Linked DNA regions of Salinivibrio kushneri. The protein of the gene in region 2 binds, or shares a complex with, the protein of the main gene of each other region. Links are inferred from orthologs where the notes say so. Each region holds a gene or a part of one and is shown on either strand. Other genes may lie near its edges.

The links.
Region 1: the proteins of nlpI (region 2) and prc are in contact, whole or in part, in a solved structure (PDB 5WQL), measured with the Escherichia coli proteins. The link is inferred for Salinivibrio kushneri from one-to-one orthologs.

Annotation. Positions count from the first base shown.
Region 1 is NZ_CP114588.1:1,381,643-1,397,994, forward strand. Bases 4,842-7,735 are described here. They hold prc (carboxy terminal-processing peptidase), read right to left. Parts: upstream 7,347-7,735; coding sequence 5,337-7,346; downstream 4,842-5,336. Other genes in these bases: N8M53_RS06580 (hypothetical protein), read right to left, coding at 4,842-5,134; proQ (RNA chaperone ProQ), read right to left, coding at 7,364-7,735. In the rest of the region: N8M53_RS06565 (DUF2835 domain-containing protein), read right to left, coding at 1-206; pepN (aminopeptidase N), read right to left, coding at 331-2,940; pncB (nicotinate phosphoribosyltransferase), read left to right, coding at 3,220-4,392; more of N8M53_RS06580, read right to left, coding at 4,484-4,841; more of proQ, read right to left, coding at 7,736-8,020; N8M53_RS06595 (GAF domain-containing protein), read right to left, coding at 8,135-8,593; N8M53_RS06600 (ABC transporter ATP-binding protein), read left to right, coding at 8,670-10,469; N8M53_RS06605 (paraquat-inducible protein A), read left to right, coding at 10,473-11,726; N8M53_RS06610 (PqiB family protein), read left to right, coding at 11,689-14,325; N8M53_RS06615 (S1 RNA-binding domain-containing protein), read right to left, coding at 14,569-15,402; N8M53_RS06620 (TetR/AcrR family transcriptional regulator), read right to left, coding at 15,513-16,139. UniProt on the Escherichia coli protein: Involved in the cleavage of a C-terminal peptide of 11 residues from the precursor form of penicillin-binding protein 3 (PBP3). May be involved in protection of the bacterium from thermal and osmotic stresses.
Region 2 is NZ_CP114588.1:2,219,813-2,236,053, reverse strand. Bases 7,274-10,056 are described here. They hold nlpI (lipoprotein NlpI), read right to left. Parts: upstream 9,213-10,056; coding sequence 8,334-9,212; downstream 7,274-8,333. Other genes in these bases: pnp (polyribonucleotide nucleotidyltransferase), read right to left, coding at 9,281-10,056; N8M53_RS10445 (bifunctional diguanylate cyclase/phosphodiesterase), read left to right, coding at 7,274-8,248. Outside these bases: N8M53_RS10480 (HlyD family type I secretion periplasmic adaptor subunit), read left to right, coding at 1-556; N8M53_RS10475 (TolC family outer membrane protein), read left to right, coding at 582-1,973; N8M53_RS10470 (OmpA family protein), read left to right, coding at 1,970-2,572; N8M53_RS10465 (EAL domain-containing protein), read left to right, coding at 2,610-4,544; rimI (ribosomal protein S18-alanine N-acetyltransferase), read right to left, coding at 4,541-5,002; N8M53_RS10455 (DNA polymerase III subunit psi), read right to left, coding at 4,995-5,387; N8M53_RS10450 (GNAT family N-acetyltransferase), read right to left, coding at 5,401-5,805; more of N8M53_RS10445, read left to right, coding at 6,140-7,273; more of pnp, read right to left, coding at 10,057-11,419; prfC (peptide chain release factor 3), read left to right, coding at 11,835-13,424; N8M53_RS10425 (hypothetical protein), read left to right, coding at 13,576-13,722; N8M53_RS10420 (TatD family hydrolase), read left to right, coding at 13,715-14,485; N8M53_RS10415 (NupC/NupG family nucleoside CNT transporter), read left to right, coding at 14,695-15,981; N8M53_RS10410 (XapX domain-containing protein), read left to right, coding at 16,142-16,241. UniProt on the Escherichia coli protein: May be involved in cell division. May play a role in bacterial septation or regulation of cell wall degradation during cell division. Negatively controls the production of extracellular DNA (eDNA).

The DNA.
Region 1 (16,352 bases), 840 kb from region 2 along the record:
ATCAGAGATTGGAACTTATGATTCGCGTCTGTCACCAGTTTAAAACGCCCGCGTATACCGAGTTGTGACAAGAAAGGACGAAAACGCGAAGCGGGAATTTGCAAACGCAGCCCCTGATCGGACGTCACCACCACATTGGCCGCGGCGCCACTGTAGTAGTGTTGATATTCTGAATAAGCAATGTAAACGTTAAAATAGTACTCCATGTCTGCCGCTTAACCTATCACTGTGACATCGCTACCCAATATACCACCTAAATCAAAAAGCCGCCCAAGGTGGACGGCTTTTCACACTTGCTAACGCTTGGGTAATTTTATCCCAAATCGTTTCTTACTGCTCAAGTGTTTTCTCAACTTTTTCATAAAGATCGGCAGCTAGGTTATCCATATCGGCTAACTCTTGCAGCACTTGGCGCATCTTCGCCTGACGATCTTGATCGAAATACGCCAGTTTTAGCATAGGATCAATCAGCCGTGATGCCACCTGCGGGTTGGATTGGTTGAGTATCACTAGAATCTCTTTCAAAAACCGGTAGCCACTGCCGTCTTTAGCGTGGAAGCGCGCAGGGTTTCGGTTGCAAAAAGCGCCCACTAAGCTGCGAACACGATTGGGGTTTTTAAGGGTAAAGGCCGGATGATCCATTTGTGCTCTAACTTGGTCAAGGGCATTGTCTGCTGGATTTGCCCCTTGCAGCATGAACCATTTATCCATCACCAACCCATCGTGCTGCCACTTATCACTGAAATCTTTCATTAATGGCTCACGGCAGGGTAACTGCGCCGTATTAGCAGCGTTCAATGCGGCCATGGTATCCGTCATGTTGTTCGCATCTTGATAATGGCGCTCTACCTGAGTGTTGCCATTTTCGGAGTGGGCGAGATAACTCAAGCACGCGTTACGCAGCGCGCGTTCACCGATGGCTTTGTGGGTGATTTGATACTCGGGTTGGGCATACTGACGGTATACCGCGTCAAACTCATCAACCATGTGATCCGCAAACTGCTGCTTGAACGCCGCCATCACCTGATGAATAGCATCAACGTCAACAGTATCAAACCACCCTGCCACTTCGGTTTCACTTGGAAGGTTAAGCACTTCTGCAATCAAAGCCGGATCCGTGTTGTCACTGAGTAGTACGCCACGGAACGCATCAATCACAGACAGAGGTACATCAATGGGCTGTTCGTTTTGTACCCGTGCGACGTTCGCTTTAATGTGTTTGGCCAATAAGCTCTGACCCGCATCCCATCGCGCAAAGTCATTCTGGGCATGTTGCAATAAGAACGCCAATTCCTCATCTTGATAATCGTGATCCAGCTTCACCGGCGCCGAGAACTCGCGCAGCAGTGATAGCACAGGTTGCTGATCAACCTCATCAAAAATAAAGGTTTGCTCTGTCTCGGTTACCGCGAGCACATTGGAAACGCTCTCACCGTGACGCTGTAACTTAATCACACTACCATCACGACGATACAGCTCGATATCTAATGGGATATAAAGCGGCAACTTCTCCTGTTGATCCGCCGTTGGCGGGGTGTGCTGAGACACATGCAGTGCTAATTGTTTGCTATCAGGATCATAAGTCGATGAGACGCTGAGCACTGGGGTTCCCGACTGGCTATACCAACGACGGAACTGGGTCAAATCAATCCCAGAGGCATCCTCCATCGCTTGAACGAAATCATCACAGGTTGCTGCGGTACCATCATGGCGATCGAAGTAAAGCTTGACCCCTTTTTGGAAGCCTGCTTCACCTAAAATAGTATGCATCATGCGGATAACTTCGCTGCCCTTCTCATACACCGTCAGGGTGTAAAAGTTGTTCATCTCGATCACCTTCTCCGGTCGAATCGGATGAGACATAGGGCTGGCATCTTCAGCAAACTGTGGGCCACGCATAATGCGTGCGTTATTGATACGATTAACCGAGCGCGAGCCTAAATCAGACGAAAATTCTTGGTCTCGGAATACCGTTAGCCCTTCTTTAAGGCTTAGCTGGAACCAATCACGGCATGTCACTCGGTTCCCGGTCCAGTTATGGAAGTACTCATGACCAATGACCGCTTCGATGCCAAGATAATCGGTGTCGGTTGCGGTTTCTGAGTTTGCCAATACATATTTGGAGTTAAAGATGTTTAAGCCTTTATTCTCCATGGCCCCCATGTTGAAGAAGTCAACGGCAACGATCATGTAGATATCCAGATCGTATTCAAGATCGAACCGATCCTCGTCCCATTTCATTGCGTTTTTGAGTGAGGTCATCGCGTGATCGGCACGATCCAAATTGCCTTTATCAACAAAAATTTCCAAGGCCACATCTCGGCCAGATCGGGTAACGAACGAATCGCGTAACACATCAAAATCACCACCCACCAGCGCAAATAGGTAGCTGGGCTTGGCGTAAGGGTCATGCCATTCAACCCAGTGTCGGCCACCTTCCAATTCACCAGACGCGATCTTGTTACCATTGCTGAGTAAGTATGGATAGTTTGCTTTATCCGCAATCACCTTAGTAGTAAAGCGCGCTAACACATCGGGACGGTCGAGATAATAAGTGATCCGGCGAAATCCTTCCGCTTCACACTGGGTGCAGTACGCCCCGCCCGAGATATAGAGCCCCTCTAACGCGGTGTTGTTTTCCGGGTCAAGCTGGGTTTGGACGGTTAATGTGAACGCGGCGGGAACGTCTCGAATAATCAGTTTACCCGCTTCTTCACTGTAAGCCGTCCAAGGGTCACCATTGATATCTAAGCGTACCAACGTTAGCGCGTCACCGTCTAACACGAGATCCGTAGCGTTATCATTTAGGCTTTTTACCTGGCTAACGGCAGTCACCAGGGTGTTGTTCGGATTGAGATCAAACTCAAGATTGATATCTGTAATCGTGAAATCCGGTGCACGGTAATCATCACGGTATTTGGCGGTGGGTTGTTGAGACATGTCGTTTCCTTTTTATCGAGTGTACCTCAGCCAACGAACTGTATTCATTCGCCCAAGGGCGATTTTTGCATGCCATACCATACCGCGGCTTGGCATAGATGACTATAGATTTAACAATTTGTTATCAAATGTTTGCGTTTACATCCAATAAACACTGCATAATGTCAACGCAGCCTGCCAATCCGGACTGAAATATAATGTGACGACGGTTAAATTTTATAGAAATTGCGGTACTATGGCGCTCATTTCGTTTTGTAACCCGTAAGGCGTTCACCACGCATGCACAATCCGATCATTACATCGCTTTTGGATACTGATGCTTATAAAATCAATATGCAGCAAGCTGTATTCCATCATTATCCTGATGTCCAAGTTACCGCGGACTTTTACTGTCGCAGTGATGAAGACCTATCTTACCTATGTGAGCAAGTGGTTGAGCACATCAATTATCTGGCCACACTGCGTTTTCAACCCGACGAGCTTGATTACCTCGCCGCTCTCGGCCTATATCACACCGACTTTTTGACGTTTTTATCCCGCTTTCAATTCGATCCTGACCAAGTGGCTGTTGGCGTTGAAGACGGCCAACTGGCCATTCACATTAGCGGGCCTTGGCAAGAGGTTATTCTGTGGGAAGTACCTTTGCTCGCTATCATTTGTGAGTTGAGAAATCGCGCCTGCTACCCTCATCACACGGTCAATGACGCGCTTGCGCGTCTCGATGATAAGCTTACACATCTACCAAAGGATGGCTTTGCTGAAGGATTTCAGTTAGTGGACTTTGGCACACGACGACGGTTTTCTCGTGAGGTGCACCAAGCGGTAGTGACTCGCCTACACGCTATCTATCCGCCTTTACGAGGAACATCTAACGTATGGTTGGCCAAGCAGCTTGGGCTCACGCCTGTTGGCACTCAAGCACATGAATGGTTTCAAGCGCACCAACAACTCGCTGGTCAACTCTCCGACTCGCAGCAACTGGCATTGCAGGTGTGGTTGCAAGAGTATCCGGAAACTCTGGGTATTGCGTTAACCGACTGCATTAACATGGACGCTTTTTTACACGACTTTGATCGTTCACTTTGCCACGCCTTTAGCGGGTTGCGCCATGACAGTGGTGACCCTATTACCTGGGGCGAAAAGGCGCTTGCGCATTATCGGGAACAGGGTATTGATCCCAAGGACAAAACGCTGGTCTTCTCCGATAGCCTAACATTGGCCAAAGCGGTGCAGATTTATCAACATTTTGCCGATAAAGCCACAACCTCATTTGGAATAGGGACACAGCTAACCTGCGATCTGCCCAATGTGAAAACACTCAACGTGGTAATCAAACTCACCAGTTGCCAGGGCAAGCCGGTCGCTAAAATATCTGACGAGCCCAATAAAGCTATTTGTAAAGACGACAACCACCTATCCGCATTAAAAGCAGCGTTTAAATTGCCTGAGTGATTCTCCCAGTTAATCATTCGCTCACAAAAAAGGTCGGTATTATCACCGACCTTTTTCGCTCAAATCTCTCCTACTGATAATATAACCAGGGCTATCTTTGCCGTTGCAGCACCGCCTCCATACCAAATACGTCATTGGTTAAACGCAATGTGTCAGAGGCAAGTTGATATTGTGATGAGTGACGCCCCTCCTCGTAAATCAGCATTAGGTTATCACCTTCCACCAAATATACACCGCGGTGGGTAATGGAGCGGCCATCGTTACCGCGAACTTGCATCGCAAAGAGGAAGTCAGGGCGAAGTTTAAGCGAGACACCATCTACTTCTTCACTCACATCATCCCCTTCAATGCTGTTTGAGCGCCACACGCCCGATAGATCGTCAGGTAGCAGTTTGGTAAACACGGCTCCCTGAAGCTGCAATTGATTATGGTTTAACTGGTAGGCATGCACTTGATCAGCTCCCTGCCCGTCGTACAACCTTAATGCTTGATGATTCACCGCATAACTGCCTGTAGCGGTCTCGAGCTGCCCATCACGACGTAACATATCAATACGAAATTCATAGTGAGAATTAAAAGAGAGGTTAATCGCTTTGTAAGGGTGGCTGGCAGTTGAGTCTTCCTCAGCACTAAACCAATACCATTGACCAAGCAGTAACGGGACATCAAATCGCGCTAAGTCGTCACCCCGTACTGGCAATGCCACCACTAAGGTCAGAAAAACACCCAATAAGCAACGCATACCTTCCCCCTCATTGGCAATGATGCCTTAACGATAAGGTTAGACTGACTTCTCAGTTTTATGCATTTTTTTGAGTAAGATCTCGTTTTCTAATGGTTAACACCGCCTAGCTGTCACCATAACGTCATAAAAAAAGCCTAGGCGAACTGCCTAGGCTTGGGATTCCGATGCCGTTCTAAAAGACCGTATGCCGTACTGACGCTTAGCGGCTGGCTGAAAGAAGGTTAGCCAAATCTTTTGTGATGCTCGCGGCTTCATCTAAGTATGCATCTGGCTCTTCGTAGTCTTTAGGTACATCGTCGAGCGTTTTGAAAGGAGGCTCTCCGAGTGCTTCCTGACGCGCATTCAACCGCGCTAAGCGCTCTTCGTCTTCCCGATCCATTTCTTTGCGGCGTTTTTCCTCATTCAAAGAGATCGTATTTTGATCTTTCTCTTCTTGGTAACGTGCAATGTCTTGGCGAATGAAGTCGAATTCGCGATCGTCTTTGATTCGCGTTTTATGCCTCTCACTCAACGTGCTTACCAGCGACGAAGACAGCGACCTTGGTTGATAATCCGCTTTTTCAATCCGATCCCAAGGTAGTGCATTCTCCTCAACACTCTCGCCTGTTTCATCCGGCGAGACGGGTGAAGGGAACGTAATATCGGGCACCACACCTTTGTTTTGGGTACTGCCACCGCTAACTCGATAAAACTTTTGGATCGTGTACTGCACATAACCCAGCGGCTTATCAAATAAATCGTAGATATGATTCAAAGAACGGTGCTGCTGTACGGTCCCTTTACCAAAAGATTGCTCGCCAATCACCACGGCACGCTCATAATCTTGCATAGCGGCCGCGAAAATCTCCGAAGCGGAAGCGCTGTAGCGATTAATCAATACCGTCATCGGGCCGTCATAAAAACGTTTACCGTCCGTATCACTGTTGACTTTCACTCGCCCATAGCTGTCTCTGACTTGTACGATAGGCCCTTTATCAATAAATAAGCCACTGAGCGCCGTTGCTTCACTCAGCGCACCACCACCGTTATTTCGCAAGTCTACGACGATACCGCTGATACCCTTTTCTTTGAGGCTCGCGATCTCTTTTTTGGTGTCATCAGCCAGCCCGACGTAAAATCCGGGTACTGTTAATACGCCGACTTTTTCATCACCGCGCTCGATCACTTCAGATTTTACCGCACGATCTTCTAAGCGTATTTTATCACGGGTAAGTGTGACGTTGTAACTTTTAGCGTTCGCCCCTTCGGGTAAGATCTTCAGCTTAACTTCACTGCCTTTAGGGCCTTTAATCAGCTCGACCACATCGTCCAATCGCCAGCCAATCACATCAACAATGGCTTCGTCTTCTTGGCCCACACCAATAATACGGTCGCCGGGTGAAAGCTGTTTGGACTTGGATGCAGGACCACCGGCCACGAGAGAACGAATCACTGTGTATTCATTTTTTATTTGCAACACCGCCCCTATCCCCTCCAGGGATAAATTCATTTCCGATTGGAATTGCTCAGCATTGCGTGGGGATAGATAGCTAGTATGTGGGTCAACTTCACGCGCGAAGGCATTCATGTAGACCTGAAACACATCTTCGCTATGGCTTTGCGTTAAACGCTTCAAGGCGCTGTTATAACGCTTGCCTAGGGTCTCTCGGATTTCTTCATCCTCTTTCCCCGTCAAGCGCAGGTTCAAGGCATCATTTTTAACCCGTTTATCCCAGATAGCATCTAGTTCGGCCTCGTCAGCCGCCCATGGCAGCTCCGTGCGATCCAGCACCATGCTCTCATCGGCGGAAAAATCAAAAGGTTTATCCAACACTTTTAATGCGTACTGGTATCGCTCAAAGCGCTTTTTCAATACACGATTGTAAATGGCATACGCTGCTTCTGTCTCACCCGACTTAAGTTGGTCATCTAAGCGTGTTTTCCAGCGCGATAGGCGTTCAACATCATCTTGGGTTAAAAACACGCGGTTGTAGTCGAGTGTCTCCAAGTAGCGATCAAAAATCGCCGCCGAAAAAGCGTCGTCCAGCGCAAACTGCTTATAATGAGAACGAGTAAATCGAGAAGTTACACGCTTGGAAGCGGTTTCGTGTTGGGGTTCAGCGGACAGTGAAGGTAGTTCACTGAGTTGGAAATTGGCTTCTACAGCCTGGGCAGAGGCTGCCAGCATCAAGCTGGCAGCGATAGCCGAAACGCGGCGTCGACAAAACATGCGTCGAGGAGTCTCCTTTAGGCGCTGAGGTGCTCCGCTTTTACTAACATGGTTAACCCGTTAGTCAGGCGAACACGCACCTCATCCTTGTTAATTTCAACAATGGTCGCTGGCAGATTACCGTTGCCCATGTTCACATTCACGTCTTTACCTACGACAACATCGTTGGCGCTGAGTTCGCGACGTGGCTCACTCTCTTTCTTAGTCATTTTAGCGGGCTTTGGTTTACTTGTACGGCCTTTCGCTGATTGCGCGGCCGCCTTCTTACCTTTTGGTGCAGTCTTACCCGCATTTTTCGCCTGGCCTTCTGACTTTTTCGCTTGTTGCTGTTTACGACGCTCTGCCGCACGCGCTTTGCTTTCTGACAAGGTCTGCGCAGCATGGTCGATATGCTCTTGCTCAAGCTCGCCACACGCATTGCCATCAAGATCAACGCGTGACGCCCCTGGTTTCACGCTGTGCAGATAACGCCAGGAAGACGTGTACTGACGAAGCGCGGCGCGCAATTGGGTTTTGCTTACCTTGGGATCGCCTTCAAGACGTGTCGCAAGATCTTGAAAAATACCAATTTTTAATGGCTTGGCTTCGCCTTCAACAGTAAAACATTTAGGGAAACGTTCAGCAATATAGGCAATGACTTCTTTGCTGTTCGCGAGCTTTTCAGTATTTTCCATGTTTTTTCCTGGCCTGCTGAGGTTGACCACAGCAGCGTATCTACGTGTATTTAAGTATGAAAGTGGTGCGTATTATAGATACCTGATATGAAAAAACTACCAAGATTGGCGAAATCACAAGTGTTTTTGCATTTCTTTGACCAAGGTAGCCAGTCCATGTTCATCTTCTTGGTCAAAGCGACCGATACTTGGGCTATCAATATCCAGTACTGCCTGCAATTGGCCATTAACCCGAACAGGTACCACAATTTCAGAGTTACTCGCCGCATCACACGCGATATGTCCTTCAAAGGCATGCACATCTTCCACTCGCATCACGGTATCTTGGCGGTAGGCGGCGCCACATACCCCTTTATCATAGGGAATGCGTACACAGGCTGGTTGACCTTGAAACGGACCGAGCACCAGTTCTTCTCCCTCGTCGAGATAAAAGCCTACCCAATTGATATCATCCAGTTGGCTGTTTAATAAGGCGCTCACATTGGCAAGTTTGGCGATAAGGTTCGGTTCCCCTTCGCATAAAGCAACCGCCTGTTGCGTTAACAAGCGGTAAAAATCAGCTTTGTTTTCCATAAATCACTGCATCTCAAACAACAAGACCATTACAATAGAAATAATCCAACGACTTTTCAATTGAGTATCACTATTTATGATCACTTGGCGCTGGCTTCTTGACCAAGCTCGTCCTCATCGCACCCGGCTCATTTGGGCAAACGTGGTTGCGATTGCGGCAACCTTGGTCAGTGTCCCTATCCCGTTGCTCATGCCGTTATTGGTCGATGAGGTGCTGCTAGACAAGCCAGACTGGGGACTTGAGGTTCTCAACACCCTGCTTCCCACGAACTGGCAGCACGCCGCCGTTTATATCGCCTCTGTATTGGTGATTGTGGTGTTAATGCGTGTGATTAGCCAAGGGCTCAATATTTTGCAAAGCCGCCAGTTCACGCTTGTCGGCAAAGCGATTACCTACAAGATTCGCCAGCACTTGATTGCCAAGCTCGGGCGGATCAGTATGCGTGAATACGAATTACGCGGGAGTGGCGGCCTGACGTCTCACCTTGTCACCGACGTCGAAACCATCGATAAGTTCATTGGTACCACGCTAAGCAAATTTATCATCGGTATATTAACCGTGACCGGTACCGCTGTGGTCTTGCTATGGATAGATTGGCGATTAGGTTTATTTATCTTGCTGATCAACCCTGTTGTCGTCGCGCTAAGCCGTGCACTAGGACAGCGTGTTAAGCACCTTAAAACCCAAGAAAACCAATCTTTTGAGCGTTTTCAGCAGCGGTTGGTTGATACCCTTGATGGCTTATATCAGCTTCGCGCCGCCAATCGAGAGCGTGAGTATTTGCGTCAACTCGACCACAGTGCCAGTGAGATTAAAAACAGTGCTGACAAATATGCTTGGCAGTCCGAAGCGGCAGGCCGTTTATCGTTTCTGATGTTCTTGATAGGTTTTGAGCTCTTCCGCGCAGTAGCAATGGGTATGGTCTTTTTCAGCGATTTGTCGATTGGTCTGATGTTTGCGGTGTTTGGCTATTTGTGGTTTATGCTCGGGCCAGTGCAAGAGCTGCTCGGGATTCAATTTGCGTGGTATAGTGCTAAAGCCGCGATGACACGTATTAATGAGGTTTTACAACTGTCCGAAGAGCCTCGTCGACCTGCAGGCATTGATCCAAGTCGTATCACCGCCTACACACAGGCCTCAGGCTTAACGGTCGAGATTGATAATCTACGCTTTTCCTACGATGAGGACAAATCGGTACTCAATGGTTTGAGTATGCATATCCCTGCCGGCCAGCGTGTGGCATTGGTCGGTGCCAGTGGCGGCGGAAAATCAACCCTCATTCAGTTGCTGTTAGGACTGTATCCGGTAGAACAAGGGGATATTCGCTTTAACGGCCACTCGATTAACCATGTCAACATGGATGCCCTCCGTCATCAAATTGCCGTGGTATTGCAACAGCCAGTGCTGTTTAATGATACGTTGAGAAACAACTTATGCTTGGGGCGTCATCTTGCCGACACCACGCTGTGGCAAGCTATTGAGCACGCCCAATTGGGGGATGTGGTGACACAACTCACCGACGGGCTCGATACACCACTTGGTCGCCAAGGGATCCGTTTATCTGGCGGTCAGCGACAACGTGTCGCGATTGCACGAATGCTCCTGAGTGACCCTAAACTGGTGATCTTAGATGAAGCAACTTCCGCGTTGGATACCGCCACCGAGCGCGCATTACATCAAGCCATGCAGACATTTTTGGCGGGGCGGACGACCTTGATCGTTGCTCACCGCCTCTCTGCGGTAAAGGAAGCAGACGTGATTTACGTACTTGATGAAGGGCAAGTCACCCAACAAGGTACGCATAGCGAACTTGTTAATGCGCCAGGTGTATATCAAACCTTGTACGGGCAAATACAACAGGCAGCGGGAAAGTAAACCATGGCACAGACATCAGACAAACCATTTACCACCTTCCAACCATTGGTCAGGTGTTCGGGGTGCGATCTGGTGTTACAGCCATGCCAGACAACTTATGACCACCTTGCTATCTGTCCACGCTGCTCAACCAAACTGGCGCATGGGAGGCGCTTGTCGTTTAATGGTGAAATCGCACTAGCGCTCACTGTATTGTTGCTCTTCTTGCCCGCGCACCTTCTTCCCCTCCTCTCAATCGATTTGTTGGGGAAAACCATCACCACATCGGTGCTAACCGGCGCATCGCTACTCTGGTCTCAGTTTCCTTTTGTCGCCAGTTTGGTGGTGTTTTGCGCATCATTGGCACCGCTCGTTTTTACCTGTGCGCTACTGATCATGCATCTATCACGGCGCCGACAAGCCATGCGATGGTTTCGTCCTGCCGTTAAGGTTATTGCTCACAGTCGTCATTGGGTAATGGCCGACGTTTTAATGGTCAGTTTGGCCATTGCTTGTTTTAAGATTCAAGATTATGCCACCTTACACTTCTCACTCGGGCTGGGTTGCTACGCCGTCATCCAAATTCTGCTGTCTATCTTACTCGTACGGGTGAACACACAAAGGTATTGGGATGCGTTTGCTCAGCCAACGCCTCTTGCCAATCATGCATCTGTGGTGCGCTGCGACCACTGCGGACTGACGCAAACCTTCAAGCAAGACACCAAATGTCAGCGATGTGATCAAGTGCTCCATCCTCGCGTGATACGCAGCGAACAAAAAACCTGGGCCTGTTTGATCACTGCTACCATTTTTCTGTTTCCGGCAAACCTGTTCCCAATCTCCATTTTGTTCTCCAACGGCATTCGGCTTGAAGACACCATTTTTTCTGGCGTCGCGAGTCTGATTAATAATGGGATGCCTGGCATCGCAGCGATCATTTTTACTGCCAGTATCGTCGTGCCGGTCGCCAAAATACTTGGACTGAGTTTGATATTGATAAGCTTACGTTGCACCACGTCTATCACGCCTCGTCAGCATATGTGGTTATATCGCGGTGTTAAATGGATTGGAAAATGGTCAATGATGGATTTATTTGTGATTGCGTTTATGGTCGCCTTGGTCGATCGTGGTCGCATTATGGATTTTATGCCTGGACCGGGTGCCATTGCCTTCGGCTTAGTCGTGGTATTAACCATGCTTGCCACCGAATTTCTTGATACGCGTTTGATATGGGATCATCATGAGCGACAAACAAGACATACCCTCACCGATCGTTAAAACCAGTTATGGCCTTTCTCCATTGTGGATATTGCCGGTGCTGGCCTTACTGATGGCCGCTTGGCTGCTGTTTCAATCCATCAGTGAGGCGGGGCAACGGATTCAAATCCTATTCAGTGATGCGCAAGGGTTAGAAGCCGGCCAGACCACCATCCGCTATCAAGGGTTAGAAGTGGGCAAGGTACGCAATATTACCTTGGCGGATGACTTAGACGGTATCTACGTTGACGCCAATATCTATCCAGAGGCGACGCAACTGCTCACAAGTGGCACCGAGTTTTGGCTTGTAAAACCACGCGCCTCGGTCACTGGGATCAGTGGCCTGGAAACCCTAGTATCTGGAAACTACATTGCACTGCAGCCAGGTGATGGTGAGTCCAGTCTTTCCTTTGTCGCTCGCAATGAGCCGCCAACCGATATGGCAGAGAAAGCCGGAACCACCGTCAAGCTACACGCACCGACGTTAGGTTCATTAAATGTCGGTTCGCCTGTTTATTACCGCAAAATTCGCGTTGGTGAAATATACAGTTATCGACTTGATGAAGACGCACAAGGGGTAACGCTCTCGGCATTGATTGAGCCACCATTTGCCCATCTCATCAAAACGGACTCGCGTTTTTGGTCAGTCAGTGGTTTGAAAGCCAATGTTGATGTATCTGGCGTCGACGTACAGCTAGACAGTGTCGCCAGTTTGATAGCCGGAGGCATTGCCTTTGACTCGCCTGACACCAGCCCACGCTCTGATACCGCTCGCTCTTTTAAGCTTTATCAAAGCCTTGCACAAGCAGCGCGAGGTCAATCAATACAGATAGCTCTGCCTGCGCAACACGGCCTTCCCAAGACCGGCGCTAAAATCACGTATCAAGGCCTAGAAGTCGGCGAGATAACCCGTATTGAGGTAAGAAAAAACCAGCCACGTCCGATTGCTCACGCACAGATTGATCCCAGTATGACGTGGTTGCTCAATCAAGAAACGTATTTTCAGGTTGAACAGCCGCAAATTGGCTTTAGTGGACTAAAAAACCTCGGCAACCTGGTGTTAGGTAACTATTTAGCCCTCAACCCCGGCTCCCAAGACGCCGACAAAGCCAAACCAGACCATATATTCACCGCCCGCACCTGGCACCAACAGCAAAAGCAACTCACCAATGCGCTCACAGTCACCTTAACCGCAGACGATGCCTACGGTTTAACTCAGCACACCAAAGTATTGCATCGCGGCATTCAAGTGGGCTTTATCGACCGTGTTGATCTCAATGAAAGTGACACTGTCACGGTAAAGGTGGTGATTTATCCAGAATATCGCCATTTGGTGAAGCAACAATCGCAATTCTTTATCCTTGGTGGGATCACTGGCGAGTTCAGTGGTGAGGGCCTCAATGTGGTCGTGCCAGCAATGGAGCAAATTGCTGATCCGGCGTTAAGCTTTACCAGCGAAGGAGCAAAAGGCGTTAAAAAGACGTATCCGCTTTACACCTCCCCCATTCAAGCGAAGCACGCCAAACAAGATGCACGCGGTGAAACACGTTTCACCTTGATTGCCAGTCGCATGCCCAGCGTGAGTGAGGGAAGCCCAGTGATGTACCGAAATTTCGTGGTCGGCCACGTCGAAGGGTATCAACTTAACGGCAGCAGTGTGTCCATCGCCATTACGGTGAATAATCGCTATAAGCATCTGATTAATCCGCAAACCGTATTTTGGAATCAATCGGGGCTGGATATCAAAGCCAACCTCAGCGGTGTCGAGATTAATACAGGCTCGTTACGCTCACTGGTTAACGGTGGTATTGCGTTCGGCACCATGCCTGGTATTAGTAATAAACGAAACGGAGATTGGAAGCTTTACCCCTCAAAGCAAGAGGCTGCTCAATACGGTGTTGATATCAGGTTGACGGTTGACCAGGCCAACGGCGTGAAAGTGGGTAGCGCGATCCGTTATCAAGGGGTCGATGTTGGCGAGGTGATCACCCTAAGCCCTAATTTCGAACAAGAAAACGTAACCATTCAGGCTCGCCTCTACCCTGAATACAAAACTGCGCTTGCGCGAAGCGGTAGCTATTTTTGGCTGACTCAACCTGTGCTCAGCCTCACCAAAACAGAGAACTTGGACTCGCTATTTGGCACCTATATCTCAGTGGTTCCCGGAGAAGGTGACTTCACCCAACAATTCACCCTTCATGACTCGCCCAAATATCCAAAAGGGCTGACACTCATCCTGGAAAGCGACGCGCGCCACTCTATTGCCCCTGGCACACCCGTGTTACATCGCGATATAGAAGTGGGTATAGTCTCTAATGTCCAGTTGGGCGAGCTGTCGGATCGTGTGGTCTTCGAACTACAAATCGCACCGCAGTTCGCACATCTTGTCCGTGAAAACACCGTATTTTGGAATGAATCAGGGGTCGACGTATCTATTGGCTTGACGGGAGCGGACCTGAAAAGTGGCACCATTGATAGCTTATTAAAAGGCGGGATTGCGTTTTCGACGCCAGACGACCAACCCCTACAACCGATCGCAACTAATCAACGTCATTTCTTATTGCATAGCGAGGGGAAAAAAGCGTGGCAAGCATGGCGAACCGCCATTCCAAAGCCATAACCGCTCGTGCAAAGCGGCCATTGATAGGCTCGCTAAAAGCAAATCAGGGATCTCGCCGTCTTCGCCAGGTCCCTGATAATACCTTTTATTTCACAAAGTCGTGTCACAAACTGGCATATCACTATTGATAGACTACACTTTAGTAATCACAACCTAAATATTGGCATATGGCTCCTTGAGCCTTTTCCCTGAACCCGGAACAGGACGTTCCGGGTCTTTTTTTAACCTCGCAAGGTGACAGTGTCACTTATTGAGGTAAATCCCGTCCGCTTCGATACGAATTTTACGTTGCTTGTAAAGCCCGCCCAACGTCTTTTTAAACGTGGCCTTGCTAGTACGAAAGAACGCGAAAATAGCGTCGGGCGAGCTCTTATCATTGAGCGGTAAAAAGCCCCCTTTGCTCTCAAGTGTCTTCATCACTTTGTCACTCAAGTCATCAACCCGCGCCTTGCCGTGCTTTTGTAGAGCAAGATCGATTTTGCCGTCCTCACGCACGGTTTTTACAAAGGCACTGAGCTTTTTACCGATAAACAGCTTCCCGAATGCTTCAGCGCGATAAATAAGCCCCCAGTGCTGATTATTCACCACACACTTAAAGCCGAGATCAGTGATATCCGTAATGATTACCGACACTTTATCGCCCGCTTTTAACCGCGGCGTATCCTCACTGATAAACTTATTAAACTTGCGGCTAGCAACAATGCGTCCAGATGCCTTGTCGGTATAAACCCGTACCACATAGGGTTTCCCCTCCTCCATGCGCGTACGTTGTTCGCTAAAGGGCACCAACAAATCCTTGCTTAACCCCCAATCGACAAACGCACCGACCGAATTCACGCCAACACAGCGCAGTGATGCAAACTCGCCCACTTGCACATACGGTGTTTCAGTGGTGGCAATAATGTCATCTTCGGAGTCAAAGTAGATGAACACATTGAGCTCGTCACCGACACGGGTATTCTCCGGCACATAACGCGTCGGCAGTAAGATATTACCGAAGTCATCACCATCAAGGAATACGCCGAAGTCTGCCTGCTTCACCACTGATAGTTTGTTGTATTGCCCTAGTTTAATCATTGTCTCAGCGCTATAGAAAATAATGCCTGTGAGTATACGCAATTTGCGTTTAACTTGCGTCTCTTATTGGTCTAGTCGATGGAAAAATCGGCAAACGTCAGTGTTCTTTTTCAAGAAGACACCCCCTCTAAAAAGACCGCCAACTGTTGATTGATCAACGTATGAATATCCAACGGACTAAAGTCAGCAAAAAGAATTTGCCAGACAGCGGATACAATCGGCGCACCGGCTAAGAGCTGAGGACAGAGATCCCCGGTACCCGGTTTAAACTCACCTGTTTTCTCCCCCTCCTTTAGGCACTGCTGAAAAGCGCGCATCCCTGGGGCGACAATGCTGTTGTAGTAAAATGATCGGATAGCGGGGTTACTTGGCCCTTCAGAAATAAGCAGCCTTAAAATAACCTGAAAGTCATGCCCTGATAATAATTGACCAAAGGCGTTGACTTGCTGACGCAGTCGCTCTGCGGCACTCGTGGTCTCCCCCGCTGCAACATGCTTTACCTGCTCGAGTGCGGGCTCTACAACATGCCGGACAACACCATGAAAAAGCTGCTCCTTGTTTTTGAAGTATAGATATACCGTACCTTTCGCGACCCCTGCTTGCTTGGCAATATCATCAATGCGTGCTCGCTCAAACCCATGCTGATCAAACGCGGCTAGCGCAGCATCAATAATATCTTGCTGCCGTCTCACCTGAGATCGAGACAATGCCTTCGAGGCTGTTGAATCTTGCTCCATATCATCACCTTATCCGACCTATCAAACCTAAATATTACCAGTGACTGGCTGGTCATTGCAAAAAAATGACCAGCCAGTCATTGCAAAAAATGACCAGCCAGTCATTGCAAAAGTGACCGACAAGTCATATTATGACCAGATAGTCATTAAATGACCATTTAGTCACTTAAGGATCAATGGTTCATTAACGTACTCAGAGACGTTATTGGTGTC
Region 2 (16,241 bases):
ATTTATCAGTGAAACACGGGCTAAGTTGAGTGAAACAGAGGCACGTTTGTCACGATTAACAGAAGCGAAAGTAGGCGCTCAAGACAAGGTGAATAAAGCGGTTATCACCTCTCCGGTTGATGGCACGGTGAAAACAATACACATCAATACCCTCGGTGGGGTCGTTGATCCGGGCGAAGATGTGATTGAAATTGTGCCAACAGAAGATCAGCTGCTCGTTGAAGTGAAAATTTTGCCAAAAGACATTGCCTTTCTTCATCCCGGTTTACCAGCGGTGGTGAAAGTAACAGCCTATGACTTTACCCGTTATGGGGGCCTGGACGGCACCGTCGAGCACATCAGTGCGGATACGACGCAGGATGAAGAAGGCAATAGCTTTTATTTAGTACGGATAAGAACGGAATCATCACACTTAACCAGGGAAGATGGTACGCCTATGCCGATTATACCCGGCATGTTGACGTCGGTGGATATTATAACCGGGAAGCGTACTGTGCTTGAGTACATACTCAATCCTATCTTACGAGCAAAAGAAAACGCATTACGTGAGCGCTGAGAAATATACTAGTAGGAGTAACAACGTGCTGAATTTCTCGCATGTGGTCAATAAAAAGCGTATCGCGACGCTTACCCTGGCAATGAGCTTAAGCTCGCCAGCCGTGATGTCGCAAACTTTAGAGCAAGCGGTGGCGAGCTCTTTAGAGTCTCATCCGCAAATTCGCCAAGCGTTTGCAAGATATAAAGCCAGTGAACAGGCTATCGAGCAGGCCGAAGCCGGCTATTATCCCACACTTGATGCGACGGCAGGCATTGGTTGGGAGCGAACTGACTCGCCGGCAACACGCCGTGATACGACCACCGACGATGAGGTTGACTTGACGCGTCGTGAGCTAGGAGTGTCGTTGCGTCAGGTGCTGTTTGATGGTTTTCGCACACAAAATGAGGTCTCTCGAACCGAGAATGAAGCCACTGCTGAACAATGGGCACTGGTCGCCACCGCCGAAGACAAAGCGCTGGAAGTAGCAAGAGTATACTTAGATGTGCTTGTGGCCGATGAGGTGGTGACACTGGCGGAGAAAAACTTGGATAACCACCAAGAGATTTACGATGCCATTAAAGAGAGCAACGAAGGTGGATTTGCCAAAGCCAGTGACTTATCTCAGGTAACAGGCCGACTAGCCCGTGCTAATGCTAACTTGATGTCTGCACGTAATAATTTAGCGGACGCGCGCAGTGCGTTCACCAAAATAGTGGGTGCGGCTCCGGAAGATCTTCATTTGCCAAGACCTGATGAGGCGATGCTGCCTTCATCTCTGGATACATTGATGGCCCGAGCCTTAGAAAAGCATCCAAGGTTGCGCTCTGCGCAAGCGGATATTGCAGCTGCCAATGCTGCCCGTGACGGCTCTCGGGCTGCCTACCTGCCAGAGTTTAATATCGAAGTTGACGCCAATTGGAACGATAATGTCAGCGGTGAAGATGGTGCGGGTCCCCCTGATGTGGGTGGGGAAAACAACAATATTCAGGCGATGGTGCGTATGCGTTACAACTTGTTCAACGGTGGTGCTGATCGAGCGCGTGAACGACAAACGGCCTACCAAACCATTGAAGCGCGTGAAATTAATGAAATGGCGCATCGTGATGTGATTGAGGGCGCAAAGCTGGCTTGGAATGCCCGTACCTACCTAGAAGAGCAACGCGATTTTATGCGTCAACATGTTGAAGCGGCGACGGATACCCGCAATGCTTACCGAGAAGAGTTTCGTCTGAATGCACGCACCTTGTTGGATGTGCTGGACTCGCAAAATGAGCTGTTTGAAACACGGCGCGAGTACCTGAGCAAAGAAGCGGATGAACGTTATGCGCAGTATCGTATATTGAACGCAACAGGGCAGCTTTTAGCCTCGCTACGGGTCGATATGCCTGCAAGTTGGGATATAAAGTCTTTGACGGGCCAGGAGCGTGAACAATGAAACAGCTAGGTATCGTTTTAATCACTGGACTATTGCTTGGCGGTTGTGCCCCTCAAAGTGTTCAACCCATGGAAGATTCCCTGACGCAAAGTCGTGATTTAACGGATAGCGATAAAGACGGTGTAATTACCGCTCGCGATCAATGCGGTGATAGCGTTGAACAAGCCAAGGTGAACAATGAGGGTTGCCCAAGTCAGCGTATCGAGAAAGAGTCGTTTGAACTCAACGTGCAGTTTGAGACTGCGTCTGCCCGAGTTCGCGAAGATCAGTACGCGGATATTCGCCGCCTTGCGGACTTTATGCGTCGCTATCCTCAAGCAACTGTGACGATAGAGGGTCACGCAAGCAAAGTGGGCAATGCGTCTTACAATATGCAGCTGTCTCAACGTCGAGCGGAAGCCATTGCCAATGTGCTAGTGAAAGAGTTTTATATTGATAGAAACCGCGTGGATGCGCAGGGATTTGGGGAAACCCAACCGCTGATTGATGACGAGAGTGACCGAGCGAATGAACAGAATCGCCGTGTGATAGCGTCTGTGTCAGGCGAACATGGGGTAATGGAGAAACGATGGACTATATACTCGTCAGAAGAGCAATAGTTCAGCGCGATAACCTAGACATGAAAAGAGGCGTGGAATGACGCTCCATCAACGTGTGCTCTCGTTTGTAATAACCGCTGCCGTGGTCATCCTTTTAGTGACCACGGCAGTGGTCTTTCATTTTGGCGTACAACAGATAGACCGAGAGCAGCAACAATACTCACGTTTATTAAGCCAGTCACTCGCAGAGGCATTACCTGTGGTGCTTGAACAGGGCGACACGCAAAGGCTAAATAAACTGGTTTCTCACTTTATTACCATGCCTCAGGTGGAGAGGATCGTTGTCAAGCCTATGCTCTCCGGAGATCGTCAAGTGTGGGAGTCAGACTCACCGGGTCTGGACGCACCGGGGTGGTTTACACAACTGACGGGACTCAAAACCCGTACCCGCTCTGTCTCGGTGACCAATGGTTGGACTCAGTTGGCACAATTGACCATCGCCATCGCGCCTCAGCGAAAAATTGAGGCCCTGTGGAGTCGGCTTTTACAGCTGGTCCTCGGGTTAACGGCAGTGAGTGTACTGATAAGCTTGGGAGCGTCGGTCATGTTCCTTAGCGTGACAGCACCGCTGGGGGAGCTACGAAAGCGGTTGAAAGCATTAGGTCATGGTGATTTCCACCCCGCGCGAGCCAAGACGCGAGTTAATGATTTGGTGGCCTTACAAAGTGCGTTTAACCTTGCAGGTCAGCAAGTGGCCAAAGTGCAGCAATCGCAGCAAGAAGAATTGGTACGCTTGCGCGATAAATTGATGGTTGACCCTGTCTCAAAGTTACCCAACCGAGGCTACTTCCAGCATCAGTTACAAAGTTACATAAAAGACGGTGTGGGTTGTACGCTCGTGCTGATCGAAGTCTCTTGGTTATCGCGACTGCGTGCACGTTATGGTTACCAATATCGTGATCAGTGCTGGCGTTTGTTGGGAGAAGCGTTAACACAAGGGGAACTCGCACAAAGCCATCAATTAGTGGCGCGTCTAAGTCATAACGAGGTCGCAATACTGCTGACGATTGATGAAGAGAGCTTAGTGCGTCGCTACTTGAGGCAACTGTTACGCGCGATAAACCAAGAGCTGGAGCATATTGCTTTGCCCGTTAACCAAGGGTTCCATCTTGGTTTAGCGCAAACCCGTACAGATGATACGGCCAGCTTGATGGCCAAAGCGGATAATGCTTTACAACAGGCAAAGCGCCAAGATGATGTATATTTCTGGCCTTCTGACGAGCAAGCTGACGGTCGTACTCGAGAGCAATGGCGGCAGATATTGCTTGATGCGCTGAATAAAAACCCACTCGCGCTTTATGCCCAGCCGGTTCGCCATCGCGATAATCAACATAATTGGCACCAAGAGGTGTATGCGCACCTTTGGGTAGATGAGAGTTGGTTGGCCGCGGGGCAATTGTTGAATCGTATTTCAATGTACGCGCTGGGTGAAGAGTTTGATAAGCATGTGCTGACCAGGGTCGATGAATACGTAAAGGCTAACTCAGTTACTGATAAGTTAGCCGTCAACTTGACGTTAGAAAGTGTTAAAAGCCAAGCCTTCCATGATTGGCTACAAAACTATCTGTTGAAAACCTACTTGGCCAATAAATTGACGTTTGAGGTGGCTGAAGCCGCGGTGCATCAAGACCCAGAGGCTTGCCAAGCGCTGTTTCAGCTCGTTCGTAAGCAAGGCTTTGAGGTCGGTGTGGATCATTTTGGGCGTGATATGGATAACGTTGATTATATTAAAAATGTCGATCCAGACTACGTGAAGCTCGATATTGGCTTTGGCCAGCCCTCGAGTGATGTTGACGATGTGTTCATTCGCATGCTGGTGAATATTGCCGCTTCTCGGGAAATTAAGGTGATTGCTACGGGAATCGAGCAGTCAGAGCAGCATCAGTATTTTCATCAGTTGGGCTGCCAAGGATATCAGGGATATATTCTTCCCCCCATTCGCCTTGATAGTGAGCACGAGCATCGCGACTAAGTCAGTCGCTTTTCCATTATCCACGCATCTTCACGGTGACCGTCGGCACAGCGGTAATACTCTTGCCGGCGGTGAACTACTTGGAAACCATGCTTGTGATAAAGTGCTTTGGCAGGCAGGTTACTCTCTCTTACTTCTAACCAAATACTGTCCGCCCCAGCATGACGCAGTGTCGTTATCATCCCGTTTAAAAGTATCCATCCCCATCCTTGCCCCTGATAATCAGGATCGATAGTGATATTCAACAGCTCGCCCTCTCCCGCGATACAGCGCGCATAAAAATAACCGATGATGCTTGAGGGCGTAGTGGGCAAGCGCAGCACGTAGTGATAGTCAAACCGGTGAGGCGAAACCGCCAGTTGTGGCGCTGACCATGGAAAGTGGTGGGCGCGCTGTTCGATAGCGGTGATCCTCTCAATATCGTCATGATCAAGCGGGGTAATCTGGTAATCACTCATACTGACAGATTTGACGCCAAAGATCGCGCTTAGCCATCGGGTTATCGTGCATCTGCGCTAAGGGCTGTGAGTACAAGCTTTTCACTCCATCGACAATCACCTCGACAGGACCAATATACCAACACCAGTTAAGGTGATGTTCGCCAAGGGCTGGCAACGCAGCGTGGGGAAGTTGAAGAGCCTGTTCAGCACCTAATTTCATGCTTTTTAGGATGTTGCCAAATAGCCACGCGTCTTGATCACTGAGTACGTGATCGCAGACCAGCAATAATTGGCAATGGTCGGGCAATTGGATCACCTCTTGTTCACGGCCGTATATTTCTGGGTGTCGCAACTGCCACACATCGAGATCCATGGCTTGTAAACGCTGGATATCTGTTAACATGGTTTGCTGACTCTCACGTTGAAGTCGCGGCAGCGAGTTGTTTATACCACCAAGTATCGTCCGGATCTAAGGGAGCAAATTCCGCCTGTTCGGCGGCGTCACTAGGCGCTATTTTTAACAGGCTATAGCCCAGCTCAAACAAGGTAGACTCAGCCTCGTCTAACAGCGGCATCACCAAGTCTGCATCTGGGCTGTGCCACAACGTAATTTCTTGGGTGTTATTGGCAGTTTGAGCATCGGTGACGGCAATGTGCCCCAATATCTCTCCCATATCATCGGTCGCAAGGAGAGAGAGCGAGATCTGACCCGTTTCGCGCAGCTGTTGGAGCTGGTCGGCTTGCATGGGGCGCATTAGCGTCTCTCGCCACCAACCGTCTAGACGAACTAGGTCGGCGGGCGCTTCTGTACGAATCATCATCACAGAGGTAGTGGTTATTAAATGGTGTAGCCAGAATAACGGATTCCCGATCCCGTGCAAGAGGTGACTGCCATTTGTGTTTGATGCTTACGCAGCCAAATGCATAAATAGTCAGCAAATTGTGCAATATGGCGACACAGTCTCCCTTGTTTACTGATTTTGAGTCCTTTATCTATTTTTACAGTAAAATATGCGGTATATAGTGAGAAAAGCTTGAACCCATGACGCGTGCCTCATAAAGTGCTACTGACAACAAAGTTAAAAGTGTCTAATATGTGAGACGCTTGTCTCGCCAATGAGATGGTCGAGAGTGATTCCCAGATGTGAGCTTTTCATGCCAATATCGTCGTTAAATGATTGGTTCTACTGCTTAACCGATAATAGTCCGTTTCTTTTTGCCATTCTCGACAGCAATGATTGCTACCTTTACGCCAACCAACGCTACCGCGAGCTGTCTGGCTTGGCCTTGCCGTCATTAAAGGGGTTATCTGATATCGATACCCTAGGCGAGGCTTTTTATCAGTCGGTCAAACCGCATTATGACAAAGCCAGACGTGGTGAATGCGCGGAAGGAGAGGTGTTTCTTACTGACAGCTACCATAGTGCTAGCTTTCACTTCAGTGTCGCACCATTGGCAAATATCGCAGATGAAAGCGGTAAGCCCTGTGTGATTTTTCATGCCGCGGATACATCTGAACGCCAAGTATTAGCCAGTGCGCTCGAAGAGGTGGAGGAAAAATACCACCGTCTTAGTCAACTTATCGATGACGGCTGCTGTGTGGTTGAAGATGGTTGTATATTATCAGCGAATCCTGCGGCGGCAGGGTTACTTGGCGTCGGTAGTATCGACGCGTTGATCGGTGAACCCTTATCAGACTATCTCGTGTCGCCAGAGAAGGAGGCGACCACCATTGACAGCCTATTGCATGCACCGCATGAGCAAGGTGTGTCGGTGGTGAGTGCAAAAAACAATGCGTCGCTGATGGTAAGCCAATCACCGATCCATCTTTTGGGCAAAAAAGCGCATATGTTACGCCTACAACCGACAATGATTGACTCGTCGGTTAAGCGCTTAAAACCCACCGACAAAGAGGATGCCAGCAAAGTCGGTGAGCAACAATCCGCTTATACGGATGCATTAACAGGTCTTTATAACCGCTACGGGTTTAGTCGAGAGCTGGATAGGCTGATAAAGGCTCAAACACCATTGGCTATGCTGTACCTTGATGTTGATAATTTTAAAAATATCAATGACTCTCTCGGACACCATGTTGGTGACCGTGTGCTTCAGGATATCGCTCAGCGCTTACGTGCCTTGCTCTCTGCGGATACCATTATTGGCCACTTAGGCGGTGACGAATTTGCGGTATTGCTTCCTAAGCCAGCAACGGAAGACGCGCCTGATCAGCTGGCTGAGAAAGTCGTCGGGGCGATTAGTCAGCCTTTCGAATTGCACTATTTTAGTAAGTATTTGGCGTGTTCAGTGGGGATGGTGCGTTATCCCGATGATGGTAAAGACGCGCGTCAGCTGCTGCAAAATGCGGATACCGCAATGTATGAGGCCAAAGAGCAAGGCCGAAACCGTGTGGTCGCCTATCATGACAGCATGAGTAAAGAGGCACGGATGCGGCTTTGGTTGGAGATCGAGCTGCAAAAAGCTTTACAAAATAATGGGCTGGAAGTGTGGTATCAACCTAAGGTCAGTGCCAGTGATTACCGTATCAACGGTGCTGAAGCCTTGGTGCGTTGGAAACATCCTATCGAAGGTTATATCAGTCCTGGACGTTTTATTCCGGTTGCAGAGCGCTGTGGCCTGATTGAAGCGCTCGGGCGTCATGTGATGCGCGAGGTTTTTCAAAACGTGCGTCGCTGGCGTCAACAAGGCATGCTGCCGGGGCGAGTGGCGATTAACTTATCGCCAGAGCAATTTAGCAGCCCCAAGCTGACCGAGCACATGGAAAAGCTGATTAAAGCCACGGGAGCGAAACCAGAGGATATTACTTTTGAATTGACGGAAAGCGCGGTGATGAAAAACGATGAGCATGCGCTGAATATGCTCAATGCGATTAAATCATTGGGCTTTGCGCTCTCGATTGATGACTTTGGCACCGGCTACTCATCCTTGTCATACCTTGCCCGTTTTCCGCTTGATGAGCTTAAAATTGACCGTGCGTTTATTCACGATATGGACGCCTTGAGTAAACAGGTGACACTGGTGGAAAGCATCATTCACCTCGGACGGGCAATGGAAATGACCGTGGTGGCAGAGGGAGTTGAAACCCGTCAGCAGGCGTCGGTACTCACTAACCTGCACTGTGACACCATTCAAGGTTATTATTTTCACTCGCCCATGCCCAAGCATGAATTTGAAAAGCTATTGCTGAAAAGTAAGCCTAACAGGCAACCACCACAGGCACTGGCGCCCAGTGCGCAGACAAGTTGACCGATGCCTATTGGTATCAACCATGATCAAAAATAGAGCAGCGAGCCTGCTCTATTTTTGTTTTGAGGCGCTATCGAATGAAAGACTATGGTCGACGGTAGGCGATCCGGTTGAGCTCAAGTAACGCATAGCGGTGCTCGACAAACTCATACACGTTGCCCGACATGGCAAGCTTATACAATGCCACGGCGCGATCGTTGTCCCCTTGGAATTGATAGCGTTTAGCAAGGTAAAAGTAAGCTTCGCATAAGCGTTCTGCGAGCAGTTCATTATCTTCACCTTGCGAGGCAAGTTGCTCAAGCAGTTCACGCTCGCTGAGCTCACCGAGGTACATATCGACAAGCTGCCAGCCCCAACCCGCGGCCTCCGCATTTGCTTTTCGGGTAGCCAGCGCTTGCTGTGCCTTGGTTTCCCCCTTCCAGTCGCGCTCCACCAAATAAAGCCAAATGAGACGATAAGGATCGTCGCGGTCTTCTTGGTAGTGATGGAGTAAGTCTTGATGGGCTAGGCGATAGCGACCGCCGTAGTACAAGGCGATCCCACGATTACGCGCGGCATAGCTGTGACTGTTATCCAGCTCTAACGTGGAGTCAAAGGCCTCGTAGGCAGCATCATAGTGACCATTTTGGGTAAAATAGACCCCAAGAATATTGAATACATCAGGTTGGTCGGGCTTTAGCGAGAGAGATTGGTTAAAATCCAGCCTTGCCAAATCGCGCATCCCCAGGCTGTCGTGCATCAGTCCACGCTCATAATGCAATTGAGCGCGTGCGTCGTCACTCAAATCATTGCGAGCAAGCAGTTGATCAATACGTGCCAAGTGCACTTCCTGCTGCAGGGTGGGCTGTAAAGGGACGGCCATAGGAGGAAAGGTCCACTGGCTGGTACAGCCTGTTAAAAATAACAGCGCCAGTATCGCCATAGGCTTGAAAAATATTGCCCGTGGCTGAATAAAAAAGGTCATGAAGGCGCATCTCCGTGTAAAAAAAAGGGGGCCTCAGCCCCCTTTATACCATGAATGACGATATGACTTTAAGCGTCAGTGCTTGGTGCTTCTTCTGCTGGCGCAGCATCAGCAGCGGGAGCTTTTTCAGCCGCTGCTTCTTTCATGCTCAGACGAATACGACCTTGACGGTCAACTTCCAGCACTTTCACGTCTACTTCTTGGCCGATTTCGAGGTAATCAGACACCTTCTCAACGCGCTGATCAGCGATTTGAGAAATGTGAACCAGACCATCTTTGCCGCCAATCACTGAGACGAAGGCACCGAAGTCAACGATACGCTGAACCTTACCGGTATAGATACGGCCCACTTCGACTTCTGCAGTGAGTGCTTCGATGCGTGAAATGGCATCTTTGGCAGCTTCACCGTCGGTGGCCGCAATTTTCACGGTACCGTTGTCGTCGATTTCAATGGTGGTGCCAGTTTCTTCGGTAAGCTGACGGATCACGGCGCCACCTTTACCAATGACATCGCGGATCTTGTCTGGGTTGATGCTCATGGTGTGGATACGAGGCGCGAACTCAGAGATATCGTCGCGTGCCGAGCCAATGGCTTGGTCCATCACATCCAGGATGTGTAAACGTGCGCCTTTGGCTTGGTTCAATGCAATTTGCATGATCTCTTTAGTGATCCCTTCGATTTTGATGTCCATCTGCAAAGCAGTGACACCGTCATCCGTACCGGCCACTTTAAAGTCCATATCACCGAGGTGATCTTCATCACCCAAGATGTCGGAAAGCACAACGAAATCGTTGTCTTCTTTCACCAGACCCATGGCGATACCGGCCACTGATTTTTTCACCGGTACACCGGCATCCATCAGTGCTAGAGAGGTACCACATACTGACGCCATTGAAGACGAGCCGTTTGACTCAGTGATCTCAGAGACCACACGCAGTGTGTATGGGAATTCATCTTGGCTTGGTAGAACCGCTGCAATACCGCGCTTCGCTAGGCGACCATGGCCGATTTCGCGGCGCTTTGGTGAGCCAACAAAACCGGTTTCACCCACGCAATAAGGAGGGAAGTTGTAGTGCAGCATGAAGCCTTCTTGGCGCTCACCCATGATAGAATCAATGGTTTGCGCGTCACGCTGAGTACCGAGTGTGGCGGTGACCAAAGCCTGTGTTTCACCACGGGTAAACAAGGCGCTGCCGTGAGTACGTGGTAATACGCCAGTACGCACGTCGAGGGCACGAACCATGTCTTTCTCACGGCCATCAATACGTGGTTCACCCGCAATGATGCGGCTACGTACGACTTTCTTTTCTAGGTCGCCAAGCATGCCTAGGATTTCACGCTCATCCAAGGTCTCGTCTTCGCCGAGTAGTGCAGACACCACTTCCTGCTTCACCTGACCAATTTGCTCGTAACGGGCCATTTTTTCAGTGATTTGGTATGCCTGAGCCAGTGGGCCTTGTGCCATTTCAGCCACACGGGTTTGTAGCGCAGCGTTAACTTCCGGCGCTTGCCAATCCCAAGTAGGCGTTCCCACTTCGGCGGCAAATTCTTTGATTGCGTTGATCGCGGTTTGCTGTTGCTCATGACCAAACATCACCGCTTGCAGCATTTGCTCTTCGCTTAGGCGATCCGCTTCTGATTCAACCATCAGCACGGCGCCTTCAGTACCCGCGACCACAAGGTCAAGCTTGCTGTCGTCTAGCTCAGCAGGGCTTGGGTTAAGCACGAGTTCATCATTGATGTAGCCGACACGTGCTGAGCCGATAGGGCCGTTGAATGGGATCCCTGAGATGGCCAGTGCGGCCGAGGTACCTAGCATGGCAACGATATCAGGGCTAACCGCTGGGTTAACAGATACCACGGTTGCGATAACCTGCACTTCGTTTTTGAACGAGTCCGGGAATAGCGGGCGGATAGGGCGGTCAATCAGACGTGCGGTCAGGGTTTCTGACTCAGAAGGGCGGCCTTCGCGCTTGAAAAAACCACCTGGGATTTTACCCGCGGCGTAGGTACGCTCTTGGTAGTTGACGGTCAATGGGAAGAAGCTTTGGCCTTCAGCCGCTTCTTTTTTACCGACCACAGAAACGAATACCGAGGTATCGTCCATGCTGACCATGACAGCACCATTGGCTTGACGTGCCATCACGCCAGTTTCCAATGTGACTGTATGATTGCCGTATTGGAATGTTTTTACGATTGGATTCACAGATTATTTCCTTGTTGCTAAGGGATAAACCCGTTGGTTTATCTCACTAAGTGTCGGCTTTCAGCTGCTCACCATCGCGACTAATGACACCACGCTGCGCGGGTGTTTGGCCTTCGTGGGCAGTATGCTGTCAATAGTCGCGACCTTATGGTCGACGTTGTTGACTGTGTTACAGCTGAAAGTGGCGCTAATTATACACGTGCTTGGCCGATAACGACACCACGAGGCAGTCGATTGGCAACATTTGTGATGTGCTTGGCAAGCAAAATTGACCCTAACGGATACAGATAACAGTGCCAAGTCAGATTTGTGAATTGAAGCTGACTACAAGATCAGCGAAAATACGCCACTTTTGTGAATGACCCTCTCAGCTGGCGCCTGATTGCCGCCTGAAGTCAATAAGAAGATAACCTTTATGTCAAATACACTGCTGCAACAGGAAGTTGATAAACGCCGCACCTTTGCGATTATCTCGCACCCAGATGCGGGTAAAACCACCATCACGGAAAAGGTGCTGTTATTCGGACGTGCCATTCAAACGGCAGGAACCGTGAAAGGGCGTGGCTCTAACCAACATGCCAAGTCTGATTGGATGGATATGGAAAAAGAGCGTGGTATCTCTGTGACCACTTCTGTGATGCAATTTCCTTACAATGACTGCTTGGTGAACCTGCTTGATACGCCAGGGCACGAGGATTTCTCAGAGGATACATACCGGACACTGACTGCCGTCGATTCGTGTTTAATGGTGATTGATGCGGCGAAAGGTGTCGAAGATCGTACTCGCAAGCTGATGGAAGTCACGCGCTTACGCGATACCCCGATTATCACCTTTATGAACAAACTTGACCGTGATATTCGCGATCCGATGGAGCTGCTCGATGAAGTAGAGAGTGAACTCAACATCGCCTGTGCACCGGTATCGTGGCCGATTGGTTGCGGGAAAGGTTTCCAAGGTGTCTATCACATTCATCGGGACGAAAGCATCCTCTATCAATCAGGGCAAGGCCATACCATCCAAGATGCGCGTATCATCAAAGGCTTGGACAACCCTGAGCTCGATGAGGCGATTGGTGCCGACATTGCGCAAGATTTGCGCGATGAGTTGGAGCTGGTGATGGGGGCGTCACATGAGTTTGACCATGAGCTGTTTTTAAGCGGTGAACTCACGCCCGTTTTCTTCGGGACCGCATTGGGTAACTTCGGCGTGGATCATATGCTGGATGGCTTGACTGAGTGGGCACCAAAGCCCATGGCGCGCCCAACCCATGACCGCGAGGTCAGTGCCGACGAGGAGAAATTCTCAGGGTTTGTATTTAAAATCCAAGCCAATATGGATCCACGTCACCGTGATCGGATCGCCTTTATGCGTATTGTCTCTGGTAAATACCAGCAAGGCATGAAGCTGCGCCATGTACGTTTAGGTAAACAAATCAATATTTCCGATGCGGTGACCTTTATGGCAGGGGATCGGTCACGGGCTGAAGATGCGTTTGCGGGTGACATTATTGGCCTACACAATCATGGCACCATTCAAATTGGCGATACCTTTACCCAAGGGGAAGATCTGAAATTCGCAGGGATCCCCAACTTTGCCCCAGAGCTGTTCCGCCGGATCCGTCTCAAAGATCCACTACGTCAAAAGCAGCTGCTTAAAGGTTTGATTCAGCTGTCTGAAGAAGGTGCGGTACAGGTGTTCCGTCCGCTACAATCGAACGACTTAATTGTCGGTGCGGTCGGTGTGCTCCAGTTCGATATGGTGGTGGCACGCTTGAAAGCCGAATACAACGTGGATGCGTTGTATGAGCCGATTAATGTGGCCACTGCGCGTTGGGTGGAGTGTAAGGATGAGAAGAAGCTGGACGAGTTTCAGCGTAAAAACCAGGCGAACTTAGCCTTGGATGGTGGTGATAACTTGACGTACATTGCGCCGACCATGGTTAATCTGAACCTCACGCAAGAGCGCTTCCCGGATATTGAGCTCAGAGCGACCCGCGAACACTAAGCGGCAGGGGTGAGGGCCGGATCGCCTAGTGTGATTAAAAACTCGTACCGGATAGAGGTGACACTCTCCTCGTTCGCGCCATGCTATACTGCCGTCTGTAACCAGACGGCTTTTTTAATGGCACAAGGTTTACAAAACAAGGATGCCAATAATGATGATCGCGCGTATTAAACGTTGGGTGGCACGGTACGATGCTTGGTGTCAGCAAATGGGACTTGGCGAGGATAACCGTCGTAGCTGTGTGCCTATCAAGCGTTCAGAAAAAACACCATCTACACCAACGTCTCAGCATGATTGATACCCATTGCCATTTTGATTTTTCTCCGTTTCGTGAGGCGCCAGAGTCATATTGGCGGGCGGCACGCGAAAGCGGTGTGACTCGGATGGTGATCCCCAGTGTTAGTGAGGATAACTGGTCGGCGGTGCTGTCGTTGACTGAACGCCTACACGGTGTGTATGCCGGATTGGGGTTACACCCGTGTTTTCTCGATGCTCACACTGACGACAGCCTGGGTAAACTTGAGCGGGCATTGGCCTTGCGTCCTGCGCGCTGTATCGCCGTCGGGGAAGCGGGGCTCGACTTTTTTGTCGCGAACCAAGATACCGCACAGCAGCGCCAGCACGCGCTATTGGAAGGGCAGCTTTGGCTCGCTCGCCACTATGATCTCCCCATTATTCTGCATAGCCGTAAAGCGCATAATCAATTATTACGCATGGTCAAAGCCTACCCAGGTGTACGAGGCGTATTGCATGCGTTCAGTGGTAGTGAACAGCAGGGTAAACAGTTTATTGATGCGGGCTTGATGCTCGGGGTTGGCGGCACCGTCACCTATCCGAGAGCCCAAAAGACCCGTCGCGCCATCGCGCAGTTACCGCTCTCCAATTTAGTGCTTGAAACCGATGCCCCCGACATGCCTTTAGCTGGATTTCAAGGAAAACCGAACACCCCCTCTCAGGTGTCAAGGGTCGCTGATGTGGTTGCAGAGTTAAAAAGCTGTGATAAAGATCATCTGGTGGCTGAAACATCAGACAACGCTGAAAGATTGTTTGGCTTTGATTGAGCGGGAACGGGCAAAAGACAAACGTTTGCGGTTGCATAAGCTCACAAAACTAGATCAAAGTCATACTTATTGATGCATTACAAAATAGTTTTACAGCGAACTGTGATTGGAATATTACTTTAATGTGACTGCGATGCGTATAATCTCTCCCGGAAACCAAATTCCACTTTGTCGAGACGCCAACTTTTTACTTTGAGGATGCCAATACTATGAGCCTGCTGATGAGCGTGATCGGGATGGTTGTACTGCTAGGGATAGCTGTTCTTCTTTCCGATAACCGCAAAGCCATTAACCTCCGTACCGTGGGTGGCGCATTTGCTATCCAACTCTTTTTCGGTGCTTTCGTACTGTATGTCGATGTCGGACGTGACATTCTGTACGGCGCATCACAATACGTTGCTAACGTCATCGCATACGGTGACGAAGGGATCAGCTTCATCTTTGGTGGACTGGTTTCTGACAAAATGTTTGAACTGTTCGGCGGTGGCGGTTTCGTCTTCGCCCTGAAAGTTCTCCCTGTTATTGTCTTTTTCTCATCACTGATCAGCGTGCTTTACTACCTGGGTATTATGCAGGTTGTGATCAACGTGCTCGGTGGTGGCCTACAAAAAGCACTGGGTACATCACGTGCCGAGTCTATGTCAGCAACCGCTAACATCTTCGTTGGACAAACTGAAGCGCCTTTGGTGATTCGCCCGTTCGTGCCTCGCATGACGCAATCAGAGCTGTTCGCGGTAATGTGTGGTGGCTTGGCCTCAGTCGCAGGTGGCGTACTGGCGGGTTATGCCTCTATGGGTGTACCGCTAGAGTACTTGATTGCGGCATCATTCATGGCCGCACCAGGTGGTCTACTGTTTGCGAAAATCATCAAACCTGAAACTGATGAGCCGGTCGAGCAAATGGCTGACGCGACTGCTGAGGGTGCAGAGAAACCAGCGAACGTGATTGACGCAGCTGCAGGCGGCGCATCATCAGGTATGCAACTGGCGCTTAACGTCGGTGCTATGCTACTTGCGTTCATTGGTTTGATTGCCCTGATCAACGGCATGTTAGGTGGTATCGGTGGCTGGTTCGGTTACCCAGACATTACGCTGGAGCTGATCTTGGGTTACCTGTTCGCCCCGTTTGCGTTCCTTATCGGTGTACCATGGGAAGAAGCGGTGGTCGCAGGCTCTTTCATCGGTCAGAAGATCGTGGTCAACGAATTTGTGGCTTACCTGAACTTCACTCAATACCTTGGTGACGGTGCGCAAGTTGTTGCAGCAACCGGCATGGAAATGACAGAGAAAACCAAAGCGATTATCTCGTTTGCTCTGTGTGGTTTCGCTAACTTGTCATCTGTGGCTATCTTGCTGGGTGGCTTGGGTGGCCTCGCGCCAAACCGTCGCCCAGAAATTGCGCGCTTCGGTGTGAAAGCGGTGATCGCCGGTACCTTGTCTAACTTGATGGCGGCGACCATTGCGGGTCTATTTGTGACCTTAACCCTGGCGGGCTAATCGTCTTATTGCGGTAGCACACAGTGTTAAGCAAAACGCCACACAGGCTGCCTGTGTGGCGTTTTTTATTGGGCTTACGTAGTGAATGTGCTTCACCCCCCGTCCTTGCTGAGGGGTGTATACTCATCAATAGAGGCTTGTTACAACATAAGGTAAAACCATGCAGGAAATTCTTCTCGCCCTCGTGGCCGGCTTTTTAGTGGGCGTATTGTTTAGCGCGATAAAACTCCCCATCCCCGCACCACCGGTTTTATCCGGTG